DNA from 3 places in the Protaetiibacter intestinalis genome. Region 1 is predicted to be linked to each of the others. Evidence: predicted binding sites of a transcription regulator. Region 1 holds the regulator's gene; each other region holds the start of a gene.
The links. Region 1 encodes LexA, which represses DNA repair genes until DNA is damaged. Its sites were predicted from a motif close to TCGAACANNTGTTCGA; they were not measured.
Positions count from the first base shown of each region.

Region 2: the regulator LexA is predicted to act here: its motif matches at 2,080-2,095, upstream of D7I47_RS10780 (HNH endonuclease signature motif containing protein).
Region 3: the regulator LexA is predicted to act here: its motif matches at 4,442-4,457, upstream of D7I47_RS10510 (HNH endonuclease signature motif containing protein).

Region 1 is NZ_CP032630.1:2,667-9,992, forward strand. It holds gene hisB (imidazoleglycerol-phosphate dehydratase HisB) at 1-21, opposite strand, end outside; gene D7I47_RS00025 (histidinol-phosphate transaminase) at 31-1,119, opposite strand; gene D7I47_RS00030 (LysM peptidoglycan-binding domain-containing protein) at 1,157-1,495, opposite strand; gene lexA (transcriptional repressor LexA) at 1,768-2,442, shown strand; gene metE (5-methyltetrahydropteroyltriglutamate--homocysteine S-methyltransferase) at 2,470-4,776, opposite strand; gene D7I47_RS00045 (methylenetetrahydrofolate reductase) at 4,773-5,723, opposite strand; gene hflX (GTPase HflX) at 5,848-7,326, opposite strand, start outside.
Region 2 is NZ_CP032630.1:2,281,429-2,288,754, forward strand. It holds gene D7I47_RS10765 (type I restriction-modification system subunit M) at 1-1,355, opposite strand, end outside; gene D7I47_RS10770 (helix-turn-helix domain-containing protein) at 1,473-1,775, shown strand; gene D7I47_RS10775 (hypothetical protein) at 1,785-2,051, opposite strand; gene D7I47_RS10780 (HNH endonuclease signature motif containing protein) at 2,211-3,641, shown strand; gene D7I47_RS10785 (hypothetical protein) at 3,675-4,631, opposite strand; gene D7I47_RS10790 (ABC transporter ATP-binding protein) at 4,689-5,444, opposite strand; gene D7I47_RS10795 (ABC transporter permease) at 5,444-6,244, opposite strand; gene D7I47_RS10800 (phosphocholine cytidylyltransferase family protein) at 6,328-7,020, opposite strand; gene D7I47_RS10805 (ABC transporter ATP-binding protein) at 7,279-7,326, shown strand, end outside.
Region 3 is NZ_CP032630.1:2,222,574-2,229,899, forward strand. It holds gene adhP (alcohol dehydrogenase AdhP) at 1-841, shown strand, start outside; gene D7I47_RS10495 (O-methyltransferase) at 848-1,504, opposite strand; gene D7I47_RS10500 (TetR/AcrR family transcriptional regulator) at 1,532-2,095, opposite strand; gene D7I47_RS10505 (alpha/beta fold hydrolase) at 2,195-3,040, shown strand; gene D7I47_RS10510 (HNH endonuclease signature motif containing protein) at 3,059-4,423, opposite strand; gene D7I47_RS10515 (cation:proton antiporter) at 4,584-6,314, shown strand; gene gatB (Asp-tRNA(Asn)/Glu-tRNA(Gln) amidotransferase subunit GatB) at 6,357-7,326, shown strand, end outside.

The DNA.
Region 1 (7,326 bases):
TGCCGTGCGGTGCGTGCTCATGGGGCGAGTCTACTGAGCCCCACCGGGGCCGAGGGCCGCCAGGCATTCGAGGAAGAAGTCCGTCTCCTCGGCCGTGCCCGCCGTGACCCGGAGCGCGTTCGGGATGCCCACGTCGCGGATCAGGATGTCGCGCGCGAGCAGCGCCTCGAAGGTGGCGCGCGGGTCGGCGACGCCGTCGAAGAGCACGAAGTTGGCCTGGCTCGGCCACGGCCGGTAGCCGAGCGCCGGGAGCTCGGCCACCATCCGGTCGCGCTGGGCGGCGATGTCGTCGACCATGGCGAGCATCTCGGGGGCGTGCGCGAGCGCCGCGACGGCGGCCGCCTGGGTGAGCGCGGAGAGGTGATAGGGCAGGCGGACCAGGCGCAGCGCGTCCGCGACGGCGGGGTCTGCGGCGAGGTAGCCGAGCCGGACACCGGCGAAGGCGAAGGCCTTGCTCATGGTGCGCGAGACGACGAGTCGCTCGCGCCCGGGCAGCAGGGTGAGCGCCGAGGGCTGGTCCTTCGGCATGAACTCGGCGTAGGCCTCGTCGACGAAGACGATGCCGTCTGTCGCGTCGTAGGCGGCCGCGATCGTCTCGAGCGGCAGCGCCGTGCCGGTCGGGTTGTTGGGGGCGCAGAGGAACACGAGGTCGGGACGGTGCTGCTCGATCGCACGGACCGCCGTCTCGGGGCTGATGCGGTAGTCGGCGTCGCGCTCCGCGGGGATCCAGCGGCTGCCGGTTCCCGCGGCGATGATCGGGTGCATCGAGTAGCTGGGCGGGAAGCCGAGCACGCTGCGCCCCGGCCCGCCGAAGGCCTGCAGGAGCTGCTGGATGATCTCGTTCGAGCCGTTCGCCGCCCAGACGTGGTCGGAGGTCAGGCCGTGGCCGAGATAGCCCGCGAGGGACTCGCGCAGCTCCGTGAACTCGCGGTCCGGGTAGCGGTTCGCGGTGAGCACCGCGTGGGCGAGCGACTCGACGATGTCGCGTGCGACCGGCTCCGGGATCGGGTGGGTGTTCTCGTTGACGTTGAGCGCGTACCGCACGTGCTTCTGCGGGGCGCCGTACGGAGTCAGCCCCCGGAGGTCGTCGCGGATCGGGAGGTCGGAGAGCCGGGTCACCCGGCGATTCTAATGAGGACGCCCGTGCGCCCGGCCGTCAGTCCGAGTAGACCGCGGGGATCGCCAGACGCTGACCGGGCTGCACGTGGCTGCTGCCGAGCTGGTTGAGCTCGACGAGGTCGTCGACCACCTCGCGCGGGTCGGCGTCGGGGGCGATCCAGGCGGCGAGATCCCACAGCGACTCGCCCGAGGCGACCGTGATGTAGTCGAAGCTCGCGGTGGAGGGGGTGGAGCCCGCCTGCGCGGGAGACAGCGCGGAGACCGCGAGCACCGCGGCGATCGGGGTGGCGAGCAGGGCGCCCACCACGACGCGACCGCGACGGGTCAGGCGCAGACGGGGGTGCGTGCCGGCGGTGCCGAGGGCGACGGTGCTCATGGGATGCCTCCTGCGGATCGTGGACAGCTGCCGCATCCGGCCTCGGCCGGGAGGCCGGATGCGAAGCTGTGTTCCGAATCTATCTTCGATCGAACATCTGTTCAAGTCTTTCGAGAGAATTCCTGCGAATCGGGAGGAAAGCCGATCCGATCCCGCGACACACTCGAATGAATGTTTGCCTGCACCCGCCGAGGCGGATACAGTTTCGATCACGGGATGCATCCGATCACGGACCACCGACATCGGCATCCCCCGAGCACCCGGGAGTCCACATGAGCGACAGCAGCCCCCTCGAGGCCCGCCCCGCCACGCGGCGACGCAAGAGCCTCAGCGAGAAGCAGCTCGCGATCCTCGAGGTGATCCAGCGCTCGGTCCAGACGCGCGGCTACCCGCCGAGCATGCGCGAGATCGGCGACGCCGTCGGGCTCGCCTCGCTCTCGAGCGTGACGCACCAGCTCAACCAGCTCGAGCTCTCCGGCTACCTGCGGCGCGACCCCAACCGCCCGCGCGCACTCGAGGTGCTCATCGACGTCCCCGGCGCCTCCGACGACGCGCCGAGCGCACCCGTGGGCGACGCCGCCATGGTCCCGCTCGTCGGGCGCATCGCGGCGGGCGTGCCGATCACGGCCGAGCAGCAGGTCGAGGAGATCTTCCCGCTCCCCCGCCAGCTCGTCGGCAAGGGCGAGCTGTTCATGCTCAAGGTCTCCGGCGAGTCGATGATCGACGCCGCCATCTGCGACGGCGACTGGGTGGTCGTGCGCGCCCAGCGCACGGCCGACAACGGCGAGATCGTCGCGGCGATGCTCGACGGCGAGGCGACCGTCAAGGTGTTCCGGCAGCGCGACGGCCACACCTGGCTGCTGCCGCGCAACACGGCGTTCGAGCCGATCCTCGGCGACGACGCCGAGGTGCTCGGCAAGGTCGTGGCGGTGCTGCGCTCGGTCTGAGCCGGCACGCAGCACCGCCCCGGCGGATCAGGCGCCGAGCGCCGCCCGCGCCTCCCGCGTCGCCGCGAGGATGTTCTCGAGCGAGGCGACCGTCTCCTGGTAGCCGCGGGTCTTGAGCCCGCAGTCCGGGTTGATCCACAGCTGACGCTCCGGGATCGAGGAGAGGGCGATCCCGATGAGGTCGCGCACCTCCTCGACGCTCGGCACGCGCGGCGAGTGGATGTCGTAGACGCCCGGCCCGATGCCGCGGCCGAAACCGCTCTTCTCGAGCTCGGGCACGACCTCCATGCGGCTGCGGGCCGCCTCGATCGAGGTGACGTCCGCATCCAGCGCGTCGATCGCGTCGAGCACGACGCCGAACTCCGAGTAGCAGAGGTGGGTGTGGATCTGCGTGCGGTCCTCGACGCCGCTCGTCGCCAGGCGGAACGACCTGACCGACCAGTCGAGGTAGGCCCCCTGGTCGCGCTTCTTGAGCGGCAGCAGCTCGCGCAGCGCTGGCTCGTCGACCTGGATGACGCCGATGCCCGCCGACTCGAGGTCGCCGATCTCGTCGCGCAGGGCGAGCGCCACCTGGTAGGCGGTGTCGGCGAGCGGCTGGTCGTCGCGCACGAACGACCAGGCGAGGATCGTGACCGGGCCGGTCAGCATGCCCTTCACGGGCTTCTCGGTGAGCCCCTGGGTGTACGTCGACCAGCGCACCGTGATGGGCGCCGGCCGCGAGACGTCGCCCCACAGGATCGACGGGCGCGTGGCACGCGAACCGTACGACTGCACCCAGCCGTTCTGCGTCACCGCGAAGCCGTCGAGGTTCTCGGCGAAGTACTGCACCATGTCGTTGCGCTCGGGCTCGCCGTGCACGATGACGTCGAGGCCGATGCGCTCCTGCAGGGCCACGACATCCGCGATCTCCTGCTGCAGGAAGCCCTCGTACTCGTCGCGGGTGATCTCGCCCTTCGCCTGGCGCGCCCGCTCGCGACGGATGTCGCCCGTCTGCGGGAAGGAGCCGATCGTCGTGGTCGGCAGCGGCGGGAGGCGCAGCGCGACGTCCTGCTGGGCGCGGCGGTGCGCGTAGTCGCCGCGCGCGAAGGCCGCGTCGTCGAGCTCGGCCACCCGGCCGCGCACGGCGCCGTCGCGCACGCCCGGGGCGGTGCGACGGTCCTCGAGGGCGGCGGATGCCGCATCCAGCTCGGCCTGGATCGCCGCGCGCCCCTCGGCGAGGCCGCGGGCGAGCGTCGCCACCTGCCCGACCTTCTGGTCGGCGAAGGCGAGCCAGCTCACGAGCTGCGCCGGCAGCTCGGGCTCGTCGGCGACGTCGTGCGGGGTGTGGAAGAGGTTGGTCGAGGTGCCGACCGCGACCGTGCCGGCCACCTCGCGCAGCTTCTCGAGCTTGCCGAAGGCGGCCGCCAGGTCGCCGCGCCAGATGTTGTGGCCGTCGATCGCGCCGCCCACGAGCACCTTGTCGGTCGTGGCGCCCGAGGGCACCTCGCCCTTGACGAGGTCGAGGGCGATCGCGTCGATGGGCGCGGCCTGCAGCACGGGCAGGGCGTCGTCGAGCGAGCCGTAGGGGGCGGCGACGAGGATGCCGAGAGGCCGTCCCTGGCCGAGGGACTCGTAGGCGGTCTGCGCCGCCGCGAGCACCTCGCCGCGCGGGGTGCCGAGCGACTCCGAGACGAGCGCGGGCTCGTCGAGCTGCACCCACTCGGCACCCGCGGCCGCGAGCTCCGCGAGCAGCTCGCGGTAGACCGGCAGCAGGTCCTCGAGGCGCGACAGCGGTGCGAAGCCCTCGGGCGCCTCGTCGCTCGCCTTCGACAGCAGCAGGAAGGTGACGGGACCGACGATCACGGGGCGCGTCACGAAGCCCGCGGCCTTCGCCTCGGCGACCTCGCGCACGAGCCGATCCCCGGCGAGCCGGAACCGGGTCTCCGGGCCGATCTCGGGCACGAGGTAGTGGTAGTTCGAGTCGAACCACTTCGTCATTTCGAGCGGGGCGCGCTCGCCCTCGCCGCGCGCGATCGTGAAGTAGCCGGCGAGGTCGACCGCGCCGTCCGCATCCACGAGGTCGGCGAAGCGCGTCGGCACGGCGCCCACGGCGACGGCGGCGTCGAGCACCTGGTCGTAGTACGAGAACGACTCGGGGATCGAGGAGTCACCCCGCCCGAGACCGAGGCCGACGAGACGCTCCCGGGTGATGCCGCGCAGCTCGGCGGCGGTGCGCTCCAGCTCGTCCGCGTCGATGCGGCCGGCCCAGAACGCCTCGACGGCGCGCTTGAGCTCGCGACGGCGCCCGATGCGCGGGTAGCCGAGGATCGTTCCGGTGGGGAAGGGTGCGGTCATGATGTCTTTCCGGTCGGGGTGGTGAGGGGCAGGAGTCCGGCTCCGTCGAGCACCGCGAGCGGTGCCTCGTGCCGGTTGAAGGTGTACAGGTGCAGGCCCGGCGCGCCGCCGTCGAGCAGCGCCCGCCCGAGACGGATCGCGTGGTCGACGCCCACCGAGAACGGGTCGTCGCTCGCCTCCAGCGCGCGCAGCAGCGCGGTCGGCTCGCGCTCGCCCGTGAGCTCGAGGATGCGACGCAGCCGCGGGACGCTCAGCATGGGCATGATGCCGGGCAGGATGCGCATGGTGACCCCTGCGGCGCGGGCGTCGGCGACGAAGGCGTGGAACTCGTCCGCCTCGAAGAACAGCTGCGTGATCGCGAGGTTCGCCCCCGCCGCCTCCTTGGCGAGCAGGGTGTCGAGGTCCTGGGCGCGCGAGCGCGAACGCGGGTGGCCGTTCGGGAACGCCGCGACGGCGATCGTCACCTTCTCGCCCGACGCGATCCGCTTCGCACCCGGCAGCCCCGGCAGCTCGACCTGGCGGAAGGGCACCCGCTCCTTCTGCACGCGGTGGATGAGCTGCACGAGCTCGCCCGCGCTGCCGAGGTCGCCCAGGAAGATCTCCTCCTCGGGCACTCCCGCGGGCGGGTCGCCCCGCAGGGCGAGGAAGCTCGTGACGCCGGCGTCGAGGAACTCGCGGATGAGGCGGCTCGCCTCGGCGTAGGAGGACCCGACGCACGTGAGGTGCGCCATGGGCTTCACAGGGGTGGCGAGCAGCCGCCGCAGCACGTCGAGCGACACCCCCCGGGTGGATCCACTCGCCCCGTAGGTGACGGAGATGAACTCGGGCCCCGCGGCGACGAGGGCCGGCAGGGCGGAGCCGACGAGCGCCGCCTCCGCCGCCGCGTCGCGCGGCGGGAAGAGCTCGAACGAGAACGTCGGACACGCGGCGGGCGCAGCTGCCGTCATCGCATCCTCCGTCTCTCCGCGGGCAGGCGGGACCACGGGGCGGATGCCGGGCTCGGCTGTCGCTCCTGTCGTGCGGGCGCACAACCCGTCAAGGGTAACCCGTCGACGCGCGCGTGACGTGCCGTTACGCCGGTGCGCGCACGCCGCTCTCGAGCTGGTGGGCGACGGCCTCGCTCGCCTGCACGCGCATCCGCGTGCCGCCCTCCTCGTAGTGCGTCTCGACCACGCGCGCGCGGTCGTGGGCGAAGGCCACGAGGTCGCCGCGGTCGTAGGGGATGAGCAGTTCGAGCTCGACGTCGGGCGCGGGCAGGCGCCTGCCGACCTCCTCGAGCAGCTCCTCGACCCCCTCCCCCGTGCGGGCGGAGACGAAGACGCTGTCGGGCTCGAGGCCGCGCAGCAGGATGCGGCGGTCGGGGTCGACGAGGTCGGCCTTCGTGAACACGACGAGCTCGGGCACCTCGCGCGCGCCCGCGTCGCCGAGCACGTCGCGCACGGTCGCGAGCTGGGAGGCCGGGTCGGGGTGGCTGCCGTCGACGACGTGCAGCACGAGGTCGGAGGCGGCGACCTCCTCGAGCGTCGAGCGGAACGCCTCGACGAGCTGGTGCGGGAGGTTGCGCACGAAGCCGACGGTGTCGGCGATCGTGAAGACGCGCCCGTCGGGGGTGCGACTGCGGCGCACGGTCGGGTCGAGCGTCGCGAACAGGGTGTTCTCGACGAGCACGCCCGCGCGCGTGATGCGGTTGAGCAGGCTCGACTTGCCCGCGTTCGTGTAGCCGGCGATCGCGACCGCGGGCACCTGGAAGCGGTCGCGGTTGGCGCGCTTCGCCTGACGACCCGGCGCGAAGCCCTTGATCTGCTTGCGCAGCTTCGCCATCCGGGAGTGGATGCGGCGCCGGTCGAGCTCGATCTTGGTCTCACCGGGGCCACGGCTTCCCATGCCCTGGCCGCCCGCCGCCTGACCACCCGCCTGGCGCGACATCGACTCACCCCATCCGCGGAGCCTCGGCAGCAGGTACTCGAGCTGCGCGAGCTCGACCTGCGCCTTGCCCTCGCGCGACTTGGCGTGCTGGCTGAAGATGTCGAGGATGACGGCCGTGCGGTCGATGACCTTGACGCGCACGGCGTCCTCGAGCGCACGGCGCTGGCTCGGGGCGAGCTCGGTGTCGGCGACGACCGTGTCGGCGCCGAGGGCGGCGACGATGTCGGCGAGCTCCTGCACCTTGCCGCGCCCGAGGTAGGTGGCGGGGTCCGGATGCGGCCGACGCTGCAGCACGCCGTCGAGCACGACCGCGCCCGCGGTCTCGGCGAGGGCGGCGAGCTCGCGCAGCGAGTTCTCGGCGTCCTCGAGCGATTCCGAGGGCGTGTAGACGCCGATGAGCACGACGTTCTCGAGGCGCACCTGCCGGTACTCGACCTCGGTGACGTCCGCGAGCTCCGTCGAGAGCCCGCCCACGCGACGCAGCGCCGCGCGCTCCTCGCGGTCGAACTGCTCGCCGTCGCGGTCGCCGCCGTCGGCGGTGCGCACGTCCTGCAGCGCGGCGGCGCGGCCCCCGAAGACGCGGACGCCGGCGTGCGCCTCCTCGGTGGCGAGGATGCGGTCGAT
Region 2 (7,326 bases), 820 kb from region 1:
AAGATCTTCGAGTGCTCGCCCTCGGAGTGCGCGTCGTAGAGCTCGACGATCCGCGCGCGGTCCTCCTCCGACACCTCGCGCGACTTCTGCCCCAGGTTCTTGCGCATCTTCGTGAAGAAGCCGGATGCGTCGATCAGCTGCACGGTGCCCGCGCGCTCCGCGGGCTTGTCGGTGTCGAGCAGCCATACGTAGGTCGCGATGCCCGTGTTGTAGAACATGTTCGTCGGCAGGGCAACGATCGTGTCGACCAGGTCGTTCTCGAGCAGCCAACGGCGGATCTGGCTCGGCCCCGACTCGGCTGCGCCCGTGAACAACGGCGAACCGTTCAGCACGATGCCGGCGCGGCCCCCGCCGTCGTGCTTGGGCCGCAGCTTCGTCGCCACATGCTGCAGGAACAGCATCTGCCCGTCGCTGATCGGCGGCAGCCCGCCCGGGAAGCGGCTCGCCTCGCCCGCCTGCTGCACGTGCAGCTTGATCGCCTCCTGCGAGGCCTTCCAGTCGACGCCGTACGGCGGGTTCGAGAGCACGTAGTCGAAGCGGGTGCCGGCGAACAGGTCGTCGGCGAGGGTGTCGCCGCGGCGGATGTTCGATGCATCCTGCCCCTTCGCGATCATGTCCGACTTGCAGATCGCGTACGACTGAGGGTTGATCTCCTGCCCGTAGAGCGCGAGACGGGCATCGGGGTTGAGCGCCAGGATGCGCTCCTCGGCCACCGAGAGCATGCCTCCCGTGCCGGCGGTCGGGTCGTACACGGAGCGCACGGTGCCCGCGTCGGTGAGCCCCGAGTCGTCGCCCGCGAACAGCAGGTCGACCATCAGCCGGATCGCATCGCGCGGGGTGAAATGCTCACCGGCGGTCTCGTTGGACGCCTCCGCGAACTTGCGGATCAGCTCCTCGAACAGGTCGCCCATCTCGGCGTTCGACATGCGATCCGGGTGCAGGTCGAGCCCGGCGAACTTCTGCACCACGAGCAGCAGGCGGTTGTTCTCCGCCATCGTGTGGATCTCGTTCTCGAACTTAAACTGCTCGAAGACGTCGATCTCTTTCGAGAACCCCGCGATGAAGTCGACGAGGTTCGCGCGGAGGCCGTCCGGATCCTGCAGCAGCCGGGCGAAGGTCCACGGGCTCGCGTTGTAGAAGCGGAGGCCGGTGGTGCGGCGGATGAGGGCGTCGCGTCGCGCGTCGTCGGCGTGCTCGGCGAGGATCGCATCCGTCTTCGCTCGCGTGCCCTCGAGCACGCAGTCGAGACGTCGCAGGATCGTCATCGGCAGGATGACGTCGCCGTACTGGTGCGGCTTGTAGACGCCGCGGAGCTGGTCGGCGATCTGCCAGACGAACGAGCCAAGGCTGCTCACGCGCGGGCTCCGGGCCGACACCGGGGGAAGACAACGTGCGGCACACAGACATCATGCTTAAAGCAGTGATGCTTAAGCAATCTCGTGGCAGAGACATCCGAACAGTAGGCATGAGGGGTGCCAGCCGCAGCCTCCTCGAACGCCGCCCGGATCGTGGGGGAGCGGCTGAAGGAGGCCCGGCAGGAGCTCGGCGTCTCGCAGATGGAGCTCGCGAATCTCGCGGGGATGAACGTCGCCAACTACGGCAAGATCGAGCGCGGCATCGGCAACCCCACGCTCGACACGATCGTGCGGCTCGCGGGTGTCATGGAGCGCGACCCGGCGGACCTCGTGACGGGGCTCGGGCTCGGTGACCTGCCTCCCTCGAAGTCGAGCTACACGGTCGCCGACTTCCTGCGCGAGAAGCGCCGCAACGGCTGAGCCCGCACCTCAGAACGCGACGCGCCACAGGTACTCCTCGCCGTTCGGGCGCAGCCAGCGGATGACAAGCGTCGTCTCGCGGGCGAGGTCGTCGCCGCGCACCACCAGCTCGAGCTGATCGCCCGGCTGCAGGGCACGCGGGGGACCCGCCGGCATCACGCCGCGGCCGAGCAGCGTCGCGGTCACGCCGCGCACGGGTTCGCTGCCCGTGTTGCGCAGCCGGAAGTGCGGCGCGCGGCTGCGGTCGAAGGTGAAAGGCACGCGGTACGGCTCCATGCCGCGCACGGTAGGTGCGGCCACTGACTCGAACGCATGTTCTATGGATGGATCGGTTGCGGCCGTTCTGTGGAGGAGTGGTTCAACCTTCAATCCTTTGTTGAATTGAGTTCGCTGCACCCTATGGGAACATAGATACGAATGTGGGAGAATGACTGCATGGCAACCCTCGAACTGGTCGACACGCTCCACGGGCACCTCGCGGCCCTGCGTGGTCTTCCGGCGGAGGTGGCCGACTACCGCGGCAGCGACGACGCGGCGCTTCTCGAGGTGTCGCGTCTCATCGGCGAGGTGCAGCGTGCGCTCGACGGCCACCGGGCGCTCGTGGCGGGTGAGATCGCCCGGCGCTCGGCACCCGCGTTCGGCTACGACGGGCTCGCCCAGCGGGCTGGCCACCGCACGACAGAGGAGTTCCTGCGGGCCCATACCGGCGCCACGATGCGCGAAGTGAAGACGGCGGTGCGGGCTGGGCAGGCGCTCCACGGGGCCGCCGAGCTTCCGGACGCCCGCACGGGCGAGATCGTCGTGCCCACGGCGTCGTGGATGCGGCCAGTCGCCGAGGCTGTTCGCGCGGGGGTGTTCGGGGCCGAGCATGTCGCCTCGATCCGGCGTGGGCTCGGCGATCCCGCCGACGGGGTGAGTGTCGAGCAGTTGACGGATGCCGCCCGTACGATCTGCGCCGAAGCCGCGTCGTCATTCGCGGTGCCCGATGCCGATCGTGTGTTCCGTCGCGCCCGGGAACTGCGCGACGAACTCGACGAGGCCGGCATCGCCGACCGCGAACGGCAGCGTTTCGCACAGCGTGCGCTGCGGCTGTTGCCCCAGCCCGACGGGATGACGCGACTCTCGTGGCTGCTCGATCCGGAGTCGGCTGCCTACGTCACCGATCTCTACGACCGCGTCACCTCGCCCAAGCGCGGCGGTCCCCGTTTCGTCGACCCGGGCCAGCGCGCGGCGGCCGAGCAGATCGAACTCGATCCGCGCACCCCCGAGCAACTCGCCTCCGACGTGTTCCTCGACCTCCTTCGCGCCGGATCCGGCGTCGACGCCTCACAACTGCTCGGGGTCCACGGTGCGGCGGTGCAGCTGGTCGTGACGCGTGAGCAGCTCGACCAGCCCACAGGGCACGGGTGGGTAGCCGGACAGCCCGACCCGGTCTCTCGTGACACCGTCGAGCGTCACCTCTGCAGCGACGGCGTCCAGCAGATCACCGTCGACCGGTCGGGCAACCCGCTCGACGTGGGCCGCACTCGGCGGTTGCACACAGCGAAGCAGCGCGTGGCGCTCGCCATCCGCGACGGCGGATGCCGCTTCGGCGACTGCGGCCGCAGCGCCGGCATGGTCGAGGCCCACCACATCGACCACTGGGAGCGGGATCGCGGCGGAACGAGCGTCGAACGCGGCATCCTCCTCTGCCGGTACCACCACCTCCGCATCCACAACGAAGGCTGGGAGATCGAGAAGCGCTCGGGCGCGTTCGTGCTGATCCCGCCCGAGGGCGTCGACCCGGCACGCAGACCCATCCCCATGCCGGGCAAGAGTCCCGTGCAACGCGACCTTGCGCGCAACCGGCACTCTCGCGCCGGTTGAGTCCGCCCGGTCTCGACGCACGCGCCGCGGGCGCTACTCGACCGACGGCGGGGGCGGCGGCTGGCGCTTGCGGGCGGCGCGGATCGCACGGCGCTCGCCGGCCGCCACAGCCCGCTCGGCGCGACGCGAGGGGCGCGGCCCCGGCGCCACCACCTTCGGCGCGGTCGACGCCGGGAAGACGTACGGCGGCGGACCGAAAGCCGTGCGCGCCGTGCCCACCACGCGACGCCCGAGCAGCTGGTTCGCGGTGCCGCCCACCACGGCACCCACGCCGAACGGCAGCACCCGGGCGACCATGCCCCCGCCCGCCGACGCCATCATCCGCGGCAGGTACACCTTGCGCACCCGATCCATGAACTGCGTCACCGCCGTGCGCGGCAGGTTCTTCGCGATGAGCGCGCCCCAGAACTGCGGCTTCGACTGCCCGCTGCCGGTCGCCTGCCCCGCGAACTGCGTGATGAGCTCCTGCGCGGGCCCGCCCACGACCATCGCCAGCACGAGTGCGCGTCCGCGATCCGGGTCTTCCACGGGGATGCCGTGCAACTCCGCCACCGACTGCGCGAAGAGCGCCGTCGACTCCAGGAACAGCACCGTCTCGGCCCCCGAGATCGCGAGCGCCGCCCCGGTGCCCACCGCCGGCACCGCCGCCGCCACCCCGACCCCGGCACCGCTCGCCGTCACCGTCGTCAGGTAGCGCCGCTCCAGGATCCGCAGCACCTCCTGCGGGGAGGCATCCGGGTACTTCGAGCGGATGCCGCGCAGATGGGCGAGCACCGCCGGCCGGTGCACCGACATGATGCGATCCAGGATCGCGTCGACGCGAGCCCCCGTGACCGACCCGGATGCGGGAGACGCCTCGCCCGAGGGGGAGCCCGGCGCCGGACCCGTGTCACCCGGCAGCACCTGCGATGGCGTCACGACGGGCACCAGCTCGCCGCCCGGCGCCGACGTGGGCGCCGCGCCCTCGACGCCATCCGGGGGAGCCTGCACGACTCCACGCTACGCGAGCCGACCGGAATCACCACCGCGGCGGGCGTCGCGAACCCGTCAGACCACGCCGTAGTCCGCGTTGTAGCGGTCCACCACCTCGCGGATGGGCGCGTCGAGCACGAGTGAGCCCTTGTCGAGGTAGAGCCCGCGCGTGCAGAACCGCAGCAGATCGCGCTCGCTGTGCGAGACGAAGAACAGCGTGCGGCCGCCCGCCAGCAGCTCCTCGATACGCGTGTAGCACTTCTCGCGGAACGCCTTGTCGCCCACCGCGAGCACCTCGTCGACGAGGATGATGGGCTCCTCGAGCCGTGAGATGACGGCGAAGGCGATGCGCACCTTCATGCCGCTCGAGAGGTGCTTGTAGGGGGTGTCGACGAAGTCGCCGATCTCGGCGAACTCGATGATCTCGTCGAAGCGCTGGTCGATCTCGCGCCGCGTCATGCCGTGCAGGCCCGCCGTCAGGTACACGTTGTCGCGCACCGAGAGGTCGTTGACGAAGCCGCCCGTGATCTCGATGAGCGGGGCGACGCCTTCGCGCACCGCGACGGCGCCCTCATCCGGGTACACGACCTGCGCCACGAGCTTCAGCAGGGTCGACTTGCCCTGGCCGTTGCGGCCCACCACGCCGATCGCCTCGCCCGCGTGCACGTCGAAGCTCACGTGTCGCAGCGGCCAGAACTCGCCCGGCCTGCTGCGGCGGTTGCGGCCCGCGAAGAGGTCCTTGAAGCTGCGGCGCGAGGAGCGGTTGCGCTTGAACCGGATGCCGGCATCCGTCACCGAGATGACGGGCGCATCGCGTGCGGCGGGCGCCATCAGATCTCCTTGAGCACGGTGCGGATGGTGCGCTGGAAGACGGCGACGCCGATGCCGAGCGCGACGAGGCTCATGCCGGCGCTCACCGCCACCGCGAACCAGTCCAGCTGCTGCGGGAAGAACGCCGCCCGGTACAGGGTGAAGATGCCGGCGAGCGGGTTGAAGGAGCCCCAGAACGACAGCCCGATGTCGGCGAGGTCGTCGAGTCCGTAGATGATCGGCGAGGCGTAGAACAGGAACCGCAGCACGAGCTTCACGGCGCGTTCCAGGTCGCGGAAGAACACCACGAGCGGGGCCACCATCAGGCCGATGCCGAGCGTCAGGATCGCCTGCAGGACGATCGCGAGCACCGCGTACACGGCCTCCCAGTGGAGCTCTGCCGTGGTGAAGATCGCGAACACGATGATCACGGGGATGCTCGCGACGAACTCGATGCCCTTCGACAGCACGAGGCGCGCCACCCAGATGGTGCGCGGGATCGTCGTCGAGCGGATGAGCTTCGCCTCCCGCGTGAACGCGCGGGTGCAGTCCGAGATCGCGCCCGTGAACCACATCCAGGGCAGCAGTGCCGACAGCAGGAACACGATGTACGGCTCGTGGCCGACGGTCTTCTGGAACACCTGGGTGAACACGAACCAGTAGATGCCGCTCATCACGAGCGGGTCGAGGATCGACCAGAAGTACCCGAGGAACGAGGTCGAGTACCGCACCTTGAGGTCGCGGGTGGTCAGCAGCCACAGCGAGCGCCGGTACCGGGTGAACGGCGACCAGTCGCGTCGGGAGAGCGCGGCGGAGGTCACCGCATCAATCTAATGCGCGCGAACCCCGCTGGTTGAGTAGCGCCGCAGGCGCGTATCGAAACCCCCGCAGGAGCGGCGGCCGCTCAGACGAAGAGGTTGGCGCGCTCGAGGTCTTCGGCGAAGTCGATCTCGACCGCGTACAGGTCGCTGATGTCGACCGGCTCGAAGCGCACCGCGTCGTGCTCGATGGCGAGCTCGATGCCGCGCTCGAAGTAGTCCTGCGCGTCGACCCGCTGCAGCTGGCGCACGAGGGCGGCCTTGTCGCGGCTGGAGACGAAGTTGATGCCGACGGCCTCGCCGAGCCCGCCGCGCACCGTCTTCGACAGCTCGCGGATGAAGCCCTCGGCATCCGTCGTGTACTTGACCTCCTCGTCGGACACCTTGGCGGTGTTGACCGAGACGAAGCTCTGGTCGCGGGCGACCAGGTCGCCGGCACGCACGAGGGCCTCGGGGTCGAAGACGACGTCGCCGTTCATCCAGAGCACCGGGGCGTCCTTGGTGGCCTGGAGGGCGCGGAGGAGGCTCTTGGAGGTGTTGGTCTGGTCGTAGGCCTCGTTGTAGACGAAGTTCGCGTGCGGGAAGGCCTCGATGATGTGCTCGAGCTTGTAGCCGACGACGATCGTGACCTTGACGTCGCGACCGAACGCCTGGTGGATGTTGTCGAACTGCTGCTGCATGATGGTGCGGCCGTCGTTCAACTCGGTGAGCGGCTTCGGAAGCGAGCGGCCCAGACGGCTGCCCATTCCGGCGGCAAGGATCACGATGTTCGTGGTCACGGGGTCTCCTCGGTGGTCTCTGCGGCCCGTGCGACTGGGTGTCGCTCAGGTGTCGTTCACCTGCGGGCGATGGTTCAGGACACGCCGTTGTGCTCAGTGGATTTTATCGATCGTCGTTGGGAAGTCACGGGGAGTTCACCGGTTGTTCTCTATTCGTGATAACCGGCTTCCCGACTCTATGACGTCGCGAGTCATCCTCGGGGATGATCTCGCTGGGAGGCTCTCGGGCGGTGCGTGAGCAGTTGATACGGTGAACCGGTGGAGTCTGAGCCGACCACCCCCACAACCTCCAGCCGACGCCCCTCG
Region 3 (7,326 bases), 880 kb from region 1:
GGGGCACGGCGTGGTGGTCGCCGTCGGCGACCAGGTGCGCCACCTCGCGGTCGGCGACCGCGTCGGCAACGCGTGGCTGTGGAGCGCGTGCGGCGAGTGCGAGTTCTGCCTCACCGGGCGCGAGACGCTGTGCGAGCAGCAGCAGAACGGCGGCTACAGCGTGAACGGCTCCTTCGCCGAGTACATGCTCGTCGACTCGCGCTACGCGGGCCGCATCCCGGAGGGCGTCGACCTCGTCGAGATCGCGCCGATCCTGTGCGCCGGCGTCACCGTGTACAAGGGCCTCAAGGTGGCGGACGTGCGCCCCGGCGAGTGGGTGACGATCTCGGGCGTGGGCGGGCTCGGGCACCTCGCGGTGCAGTACGCCGTCGCGATGGGGCTCAACGTGGCCGCCGTCGACGTGGGCGACGACAAGCTCGAGCTGGCGACGAAGCTCGGGGCGGCGATCGTCGTCAACGCCGAGAAGGACGACCCCGTGGAGGTGATCCAGCGGGAGGTGGGTGGCACGCACGGCGTGCTCGTCACGGCCCCGAGCCGCAGCGCCTTCGCCCAGGCGATGAACATGGTGCGCCGCGGCGGCACCGTGTCGATCACGGGCCTGCCCCCGGGGGACTTCCCGGTGAGCATCTTCGACACCGTGCTGCGCGGCACGACACTGCGCGGCTCGATCGTGGGCACCCGGGCGGATCTCGCGGAGGCTCTCGACTTCGCGGCCCGCGGCAAGGTGCGCACGATCGCGACCGAGCATCCGTTCGGCGAGGTCAACGAGGTGCTCGACGAGATGCGGCACGGCCACATCACCGGGCGCGCGGTGCTCAACATCCGCGACGCCGCGTTCTGAGCCGACTCAGTCGGGCACTCGGATGACGGCGAAGCCGTCCCAGCCCTTGTCGCCGACCGTCTGGATGGCGGTGGCCTCGAGCCCCGCGGCGACGATGTCGTCGACGAGGCTGCGAACGCACTCGACGGCGGCCGTCGTGTCGTCGGGGTCGGCGACGGCGCCGCCGCGCACGACGTTGTCGACGATGATGAGGCCGCCGGGGCGCGTGAGGCGCAGCGAGGCGGCGAGGTAGAGCGGGTTGCTGGGCTTGTCGGCGTCGATGAAGACGAGGTCGTACGGTTCGACGCCCTCGGAGATGAGGCGATCGGCCGTGTCGGCGGCGGCGCCCAGGTGCACCTCGACGCGGTCGGCCACCCCGGCGGCATCGAAGTTGACGCGCGCGATGGCCGCGTTGCCGGCGTCGAGCTCGAGGGTGTCGACGTGGCCCGTGGGTCCGACCGCCCGGGCGAGCCAGATGGTCGAGTAGCCGGCGAGCGTGCCGAACTCGAGCACGCGCCGCGCCCCGATCGCGCGCGTCAGGATGGCGAGCAGCGCGCCCTGGTGCGGGGTGACATCCGCCCCGGGGAGCGTGGTCTCGCTCGAGCTCGCGTGGGCGGCGTCGAGGGCGGGGTCGTCGGGGAACAGGCGGGCGAAGTAGTCGTCGACCTCGGTCCAGGTGCTCATGCGCCCGAGGCTACGCCTTTCCGGGTTCTACAGTTCGGCCGAGATGAGGGTCTCCGCGGCCGCGCGGGCGACGGCGGCGGCATCCGGGGCGCCCGAGATGGCGGCGGTCGTCTGCGCCCCCTCGGCGAGGATCGCGAGCTGGGCGGCGAGTAGCTCCGAGCCGCCGAGCTGGGTCACGAGCTGCGCCATCCGCTGCTGGAAGGCGGCCTTCTGCTCGCGCACGACCGCCGCCACGCGCGGCGAGGTGGCGCCGAGCTCGGCGAAGGTGTTGACGAAGACGCAGCCGCGGAAGTCGGCGTCGCAGAACCAGGCGGCGAGGAAGTCGTACACGGCGAGCACTTTGCTGCGCGCGTCGGGGGCCGCGTCGATGAGGCTCTCCACGCCTTCCGTCCAGATGGACCGTCGGCGCTCGAGCACGCCCACGACCACGTCTTCCTTCGAGGGGAACATCGAGTAGAGGCGCTTGAGGGAGACCCCGGATGCGTCGCGCAGCTGGTCCATGGTGACGGTCGAGACGCCGCGGGCGTAGAAGAGCTCGTCGGCGGTCTGCACCACGCGGGTGCGCGGGTCGGTTGTTTCGGTGGTGTTCATCGTCACGTCGACATCATAGCTTGACTTGAGAACGGACGTTCTCTAGAGTGATCGACATCAGAGAACGTACGTTCTCACAATTCGCAAGGAGTGGACATCATGGGTTTCATCACCGTCGGCACCGAGAACAGCACGCCGATCGAGCTGCACTACGACGACCGCGGCAGCGGCCAGCCGGTGGTGCTCATCCACGGTTACCCCCTCGACGGGCGTTCCTGGGAGACCCAGGAGCAGGCGCTGCTCGACGCGGGCTTCCGCGTGATCAGCTACGACCGCCGCGGGTTCGGCCAGTCGACCCAGGTCTCGACCGGTTTCGACTACGACACCTTCACCGCCGACCTGAACACGGTGCTCGAGACGCTCGACGTGCGGGATGCCGTGCTCGTGGGCTTCTCGATGGGCACCGGCGAGGTGGGCCGCTACCTCGGCACCTACGGCACCGAGCGGGTGTCGAAGGCGGCGTTCCTGGCGTCGCTGGAGCCGTACCTCGGCAAGGCCGACGACAACCCCGACGGCCCGATCGACCAGGGCTTCATCGACGGCACGGTCGCGACCGTGAAGAAGGACCGCTACGCCTGGTTCACCGAGTTCTACAAGAACTTCTACAACCTCGACGAGAACCTCGGCACCCGCATCTCGGAGGAGCACGTCGCCAACGACAAGCGCGTGGCCTACAGCTCGGGCGCGGTGGCCGACTGGGCGGCGGTGCCGACCTGGGCGACCGACTTCCGTGCCGACGTGGCGAAGATCGCCGAGCTCGACATCCCGATCCTGATCGTGCACGGTACGGGCGACAACATCCTGCCGATCGACGCGACCGGGCGCCCGTTCGCGAAGCTCGTGCCGAACGCGCGCTATGTGGAGATCGAGGGCGCCCCGCACGGCTTCCTCGCCACCCATGGCACCGAGATCGCCGAGCTGCTGGTCGACTTCGTGACCCACTGATCGGGCCGCGTGGCGGCGTCAGGCCGACGCGCGCATCCGCTGCAGTGCGGGTGAGCGCGTCGGCAACGCCGTCGCCCTGATCACCCTGTCGCCGTCCGGTTTCTCGAGCGTGTAGTCGCCGCCCGTGCGCCGGATGCGCCACCCGCGGTTGTGCACGAGCAGGTGGCAGAACCTGCACAGGAGCACTCCGTCGTCGACGTCTGTTCGGCCGTGATGCTCTTCCCAATGGTCGATGTGGTGCGCCTCGCACCAGGATGGCGGCCGGTCGCACATGAGGCAGCCGCCGTCGCGGGCGGCGATCGCCACCCGCTGCTTCTCGGTGAACAACCGCTGCGCTCGCCCCAGATTCAGCACCCGCCCGTCACCGTCGAACAGCAGGGGGATGGCCCCGTCGGCGCAGATGAACCGCTCCGCGGTGGCGATGGAGACCGCGTCGGCCTGCCCTTCGAAGTAGGCCGCCCCGTTCCGCCCGTCGAGGTCTTTCGCGGTGACGAGCACGCGGACTGCGGGCTTGCGCTCTCCCAGCAGGGTGCCGTCGTCGACGCGCGACCCCTGGCGGACGAGGTCGACGAAGGCGTCGACGACGAGCTGCTCGGTGGTGCGCTCGTCGCGCACGAGGTCTTCTGCGCGCGCGGCCTCGGCGGGGTCGACGAAGCGCGGACCGCTGCGGCGGGGCGCGGTGACCGCGTCCAGCACGGGGATCACGATCGCCGCCGACTCGGGGTCGAGCAGGCCCGACACCCGCGTCATGCCGTCGGGCTGCTTCGTGAAGCGCAGGAAGCGCTTCTCGTGGAGTTCCCGCTCGCGCTCGGCGATGCCGGCGAGGTCGATCTCGTCACGGAATCGCGAGGCCCGCACCACGAGTTGCTCGATGGTGAGGGATGCGGCGTCGGCGACCAACCGCGCCGCCGCCTCGGCGAGGGCGTCTTCGGCGCCCGGACGGGCCGCCGCGGTGAGGCGCGTGCGGATGACCTCGGCCGCCTCGGGTGAGATCGCGGCCTGCGCGACCGCCTCGCCCAGCGCCTTCATCCACGGCGCGAGCGGGGGAGCCTCCGGAACGATGCGGGCGGTGGGCAGCAATTCGGCCGTCTTCACCCACGTGCGCGCCTCGCGCGCGGAGCCCCCCGACAGCTGCGAGATCAGGCCCTCGGCCGTGCGCTGCCCCTGCGACTGGGCGAGTCCCGAGTGCCCGAGTTCGCGGCGCGAGCGGTGGGCGATCTCGCCCGCGATCGCCGTCGAGACCGCATCCAGCCGCCGCCGCACCTCGGCGAGGGCGCGCTGCGCCGTGAGCAGTTCCTCGTCGCGCAAAGACCCCACCGCCGGAGCGGTGAACGGGGTCGACACATCGCCCAGACGGGCGAGGGTGTCGGTGATCGAGGCCATGGTCCATCATCCCACGTCTCGAACATATGTTCTATATTCGGCGCCGAATCTGTGGATAAGTCGTCGGGCCGTGGCGCGGCGCCACCACCCTGACAGCGCGTGACAGCGCACGGATGCGCGGGCCCTCGACGCCGCATCCGCGGGCTGCGAGGCTGGCGGCATGACGCAGCTGCTCGTGGTGCTCGTGCTCGCCCTCGTGGTGATCGCCGCCTCGACGCTGCTCGGCCGCCGCCTCGGCATCGCCTCGCCGCTCGTGCTCGTGGCGGTGGGGGTGGCGGCGAGCTTCCTGCCCGCGATGACGGGTGTGGAGATCGAGCCCGAGTGGATCCTCGAGGGGGTGCTGCCACCGCTGCTCTACTCGGCGGCGGTGTCGATGCCGGCGATGAACTTCCGCCGCGAGTTCGGCGCGATCGGCGGCCTGTCGGTGGTGCTCGTCGTGGTCACGTCGCTGCTGCTCGGCGTGTTCTTCATGCTGGTGATCCCCGACCTGGGCTTCGTGTGGGGCGTCGCGCTCGGCGCGGTGGTGAGCCCCACGGATGCCGTGGCGACCTCGATCATCAAACGCACCTCGGTCTCGTCGCGGGCGGTGGCGATGCTCGACGGCGAGAGCCTGCTGAACGACGCGAGCGCGCTCGTGGTGCTGCGCACGGCGATCGTGGCGACGGCGGCCGCGTTCTCGTTCTGGGGCACGGTGGGCACCTTCGCCTACTCGGTGCTCGTGGCGATGGCGATCGGCGGCCTGGTCGGCTGGCTGAACCTGGCGGTGCGACGGCGGATCTCCGACGCGACCGTCAACACCGTCATCTCGTTCACGGTGCCGTTCCTGGCATCCGTGCCGGCCGAGCTCGCGGGCGCCTCGGGCCTCGTCGCGGCGGTCGTCGCGGGGCTCGTGTCCGGCATCCGAGCGCCGCGCGTGCTGTCGCCGCAGCACCGGCTCTCGGATGCGCAGAACTGGCACACGGTGGAGTTCGTGCTCGAGGGGGCCGTGTTCCTCACGATGGGGCTGCAGCTGACCGGCATCGTGGAGGCGGTGGAGCGCGACCACGCCGGCGCGGGCGTCGCGGTGCTCATCGCGGTGGGTGCGCTCGTGTTGACGATCCTCATCCGCGCCGCCTACGTGGCACCGCTGCTGTGGGTGCTGGGGCGGCGCTCGCGGCGGGGCGAGCGACTGCGGGGCCGGCTCGAGGATGCGCGCGAGCAGATGTCGACGCCCGAGGGCAAGCGGGAGACGCTCGAGGAGCTGAACGCCCAGCCGACTCCCGGCCGCAGACCGCGGCGGGATGCCGTGATCGTTCCGGGCGCGGGCGGCCCGCGGCGCCGCACGGCGCGCGACGTGGAGGTGCTGGCGGTGCGGGTGCGGCGGGCCCTCGCCGACATCGACTACTTCGTGCGCCGCCCGCTCGGCTGGCGCGACGGGGTGGTCGTGGTGTGGGCGGGCATGCGCGGCGCCGTCACGGTGGCGGCGGCGCAGACCCTGCCGGTGGACACCCCGCAGCGCTCGGTGCTCGTGCTGATCGCGTTCGCGGTGGCGCTGCTGTCGCTGCTCGTGCAGGGCGGCACGGTGGGTCCGCTCGTGCGCCGCATCACGCCGAAGCGCGACGAGGTCGAGGCGCGGGCGGAGGCCGACGCCGAGTGGACGCGGCTCATGGAGCTGCTGCGCACGGCATCCGACACGATCCCCGCCCCGCCCGAGCCGGCGCGCGACATCCCGAGTCGCGAGCAGCTCGAGCAGCAGCGCACGTACCGGATGGCGGTGCTGCAGGCCCAGCGCACGGCGCTGCTCGATGCGCGCGACGACGGCACCTTCGACGCCGAGGTGCTGGAGAACGCGCTCGCCAACCTCGACGCATCCCAGATCGCGATCGAGCTGCGCGGACCCCGCGGCGGCTGACGGCGGGCGGATGCGGGGGCGGCGCCCGCCTAGAATCGAACCATGGCCAAGCCCGACCTCATGGACTTCGACAAGGCGCTCGAGCTGTTCGAGCCGGTGCTCGGATTCGAGGTGCACGTCGAGCTGTCGACCGCCACCAAGATGTTCTCCGACGCCCCCAACCCGGCCGCCCCGGGCGGTTTCGGCGCCGGCCCGAACACGCAGATCACGCCGCTGTGCCTGGGTCTGCCCGGCAGCCTGCCGGTGGTGAACGAGAAGGCGATCGAGTACTCGATCTCGCTGGGGCTCGCCCTCGGGTGCCAGATCGCCCCGTCATCCCGCTTCGCCCGCAAGAACTACTTCTACCCCGACCTCGCGAAGAACTACCAGATCAGCCAGTACGACGAGCCGATCGCGTTCGAGGGCTCGGTCGAGGTGGAGCTCGAGGACGGCACCATCGTGACGGTGCCGATCGAGCGCGCCCACATGGAGGAGGACGCCGGCAAGCTCACCCACATGGGCGGCGCGACCGGACGCATCCACGGTGCCGAGTACTCGCTCGTCGACTACAACCGGGCGGGTGTGCCGCTCGTCGAGATCGTGACGAAGCCGATCTTCGGCGCCGAGCACCGCGCGCCCGAGGTGGCGAAGGCGTACGTCTCGACGATCCGCGACATCGTGCGCGCCCTCGGCATCTCGGAGGCCCGGATGGAGCGCGGCAACCTCCGCTGCGACGCGAACGTCTCCCTGCGTCCCCGCAGCGTGCCTGCCGCCACTCAGGTGGTCGAGGAGCGCCCCTCTCAGGTGGTCGAGGAGCGAGCCGCCGAAGACGGCACGCGTCTCGAGACCACCGCCACCCCCACCCACCTAGACGCCTCCATCGACCCGCACCCCGAGGTGAAGCTCGGCATCCGCACCGAGACGAAGAACGTGAACTCGTTCCGTTCGGTGGAGCGTGCGGTGCGCTACGAGATCCAGCGGCAGGCGGCGATTCTGGCCGCGGGCGGCTCGATCACGCAGGAGACCCGCCACT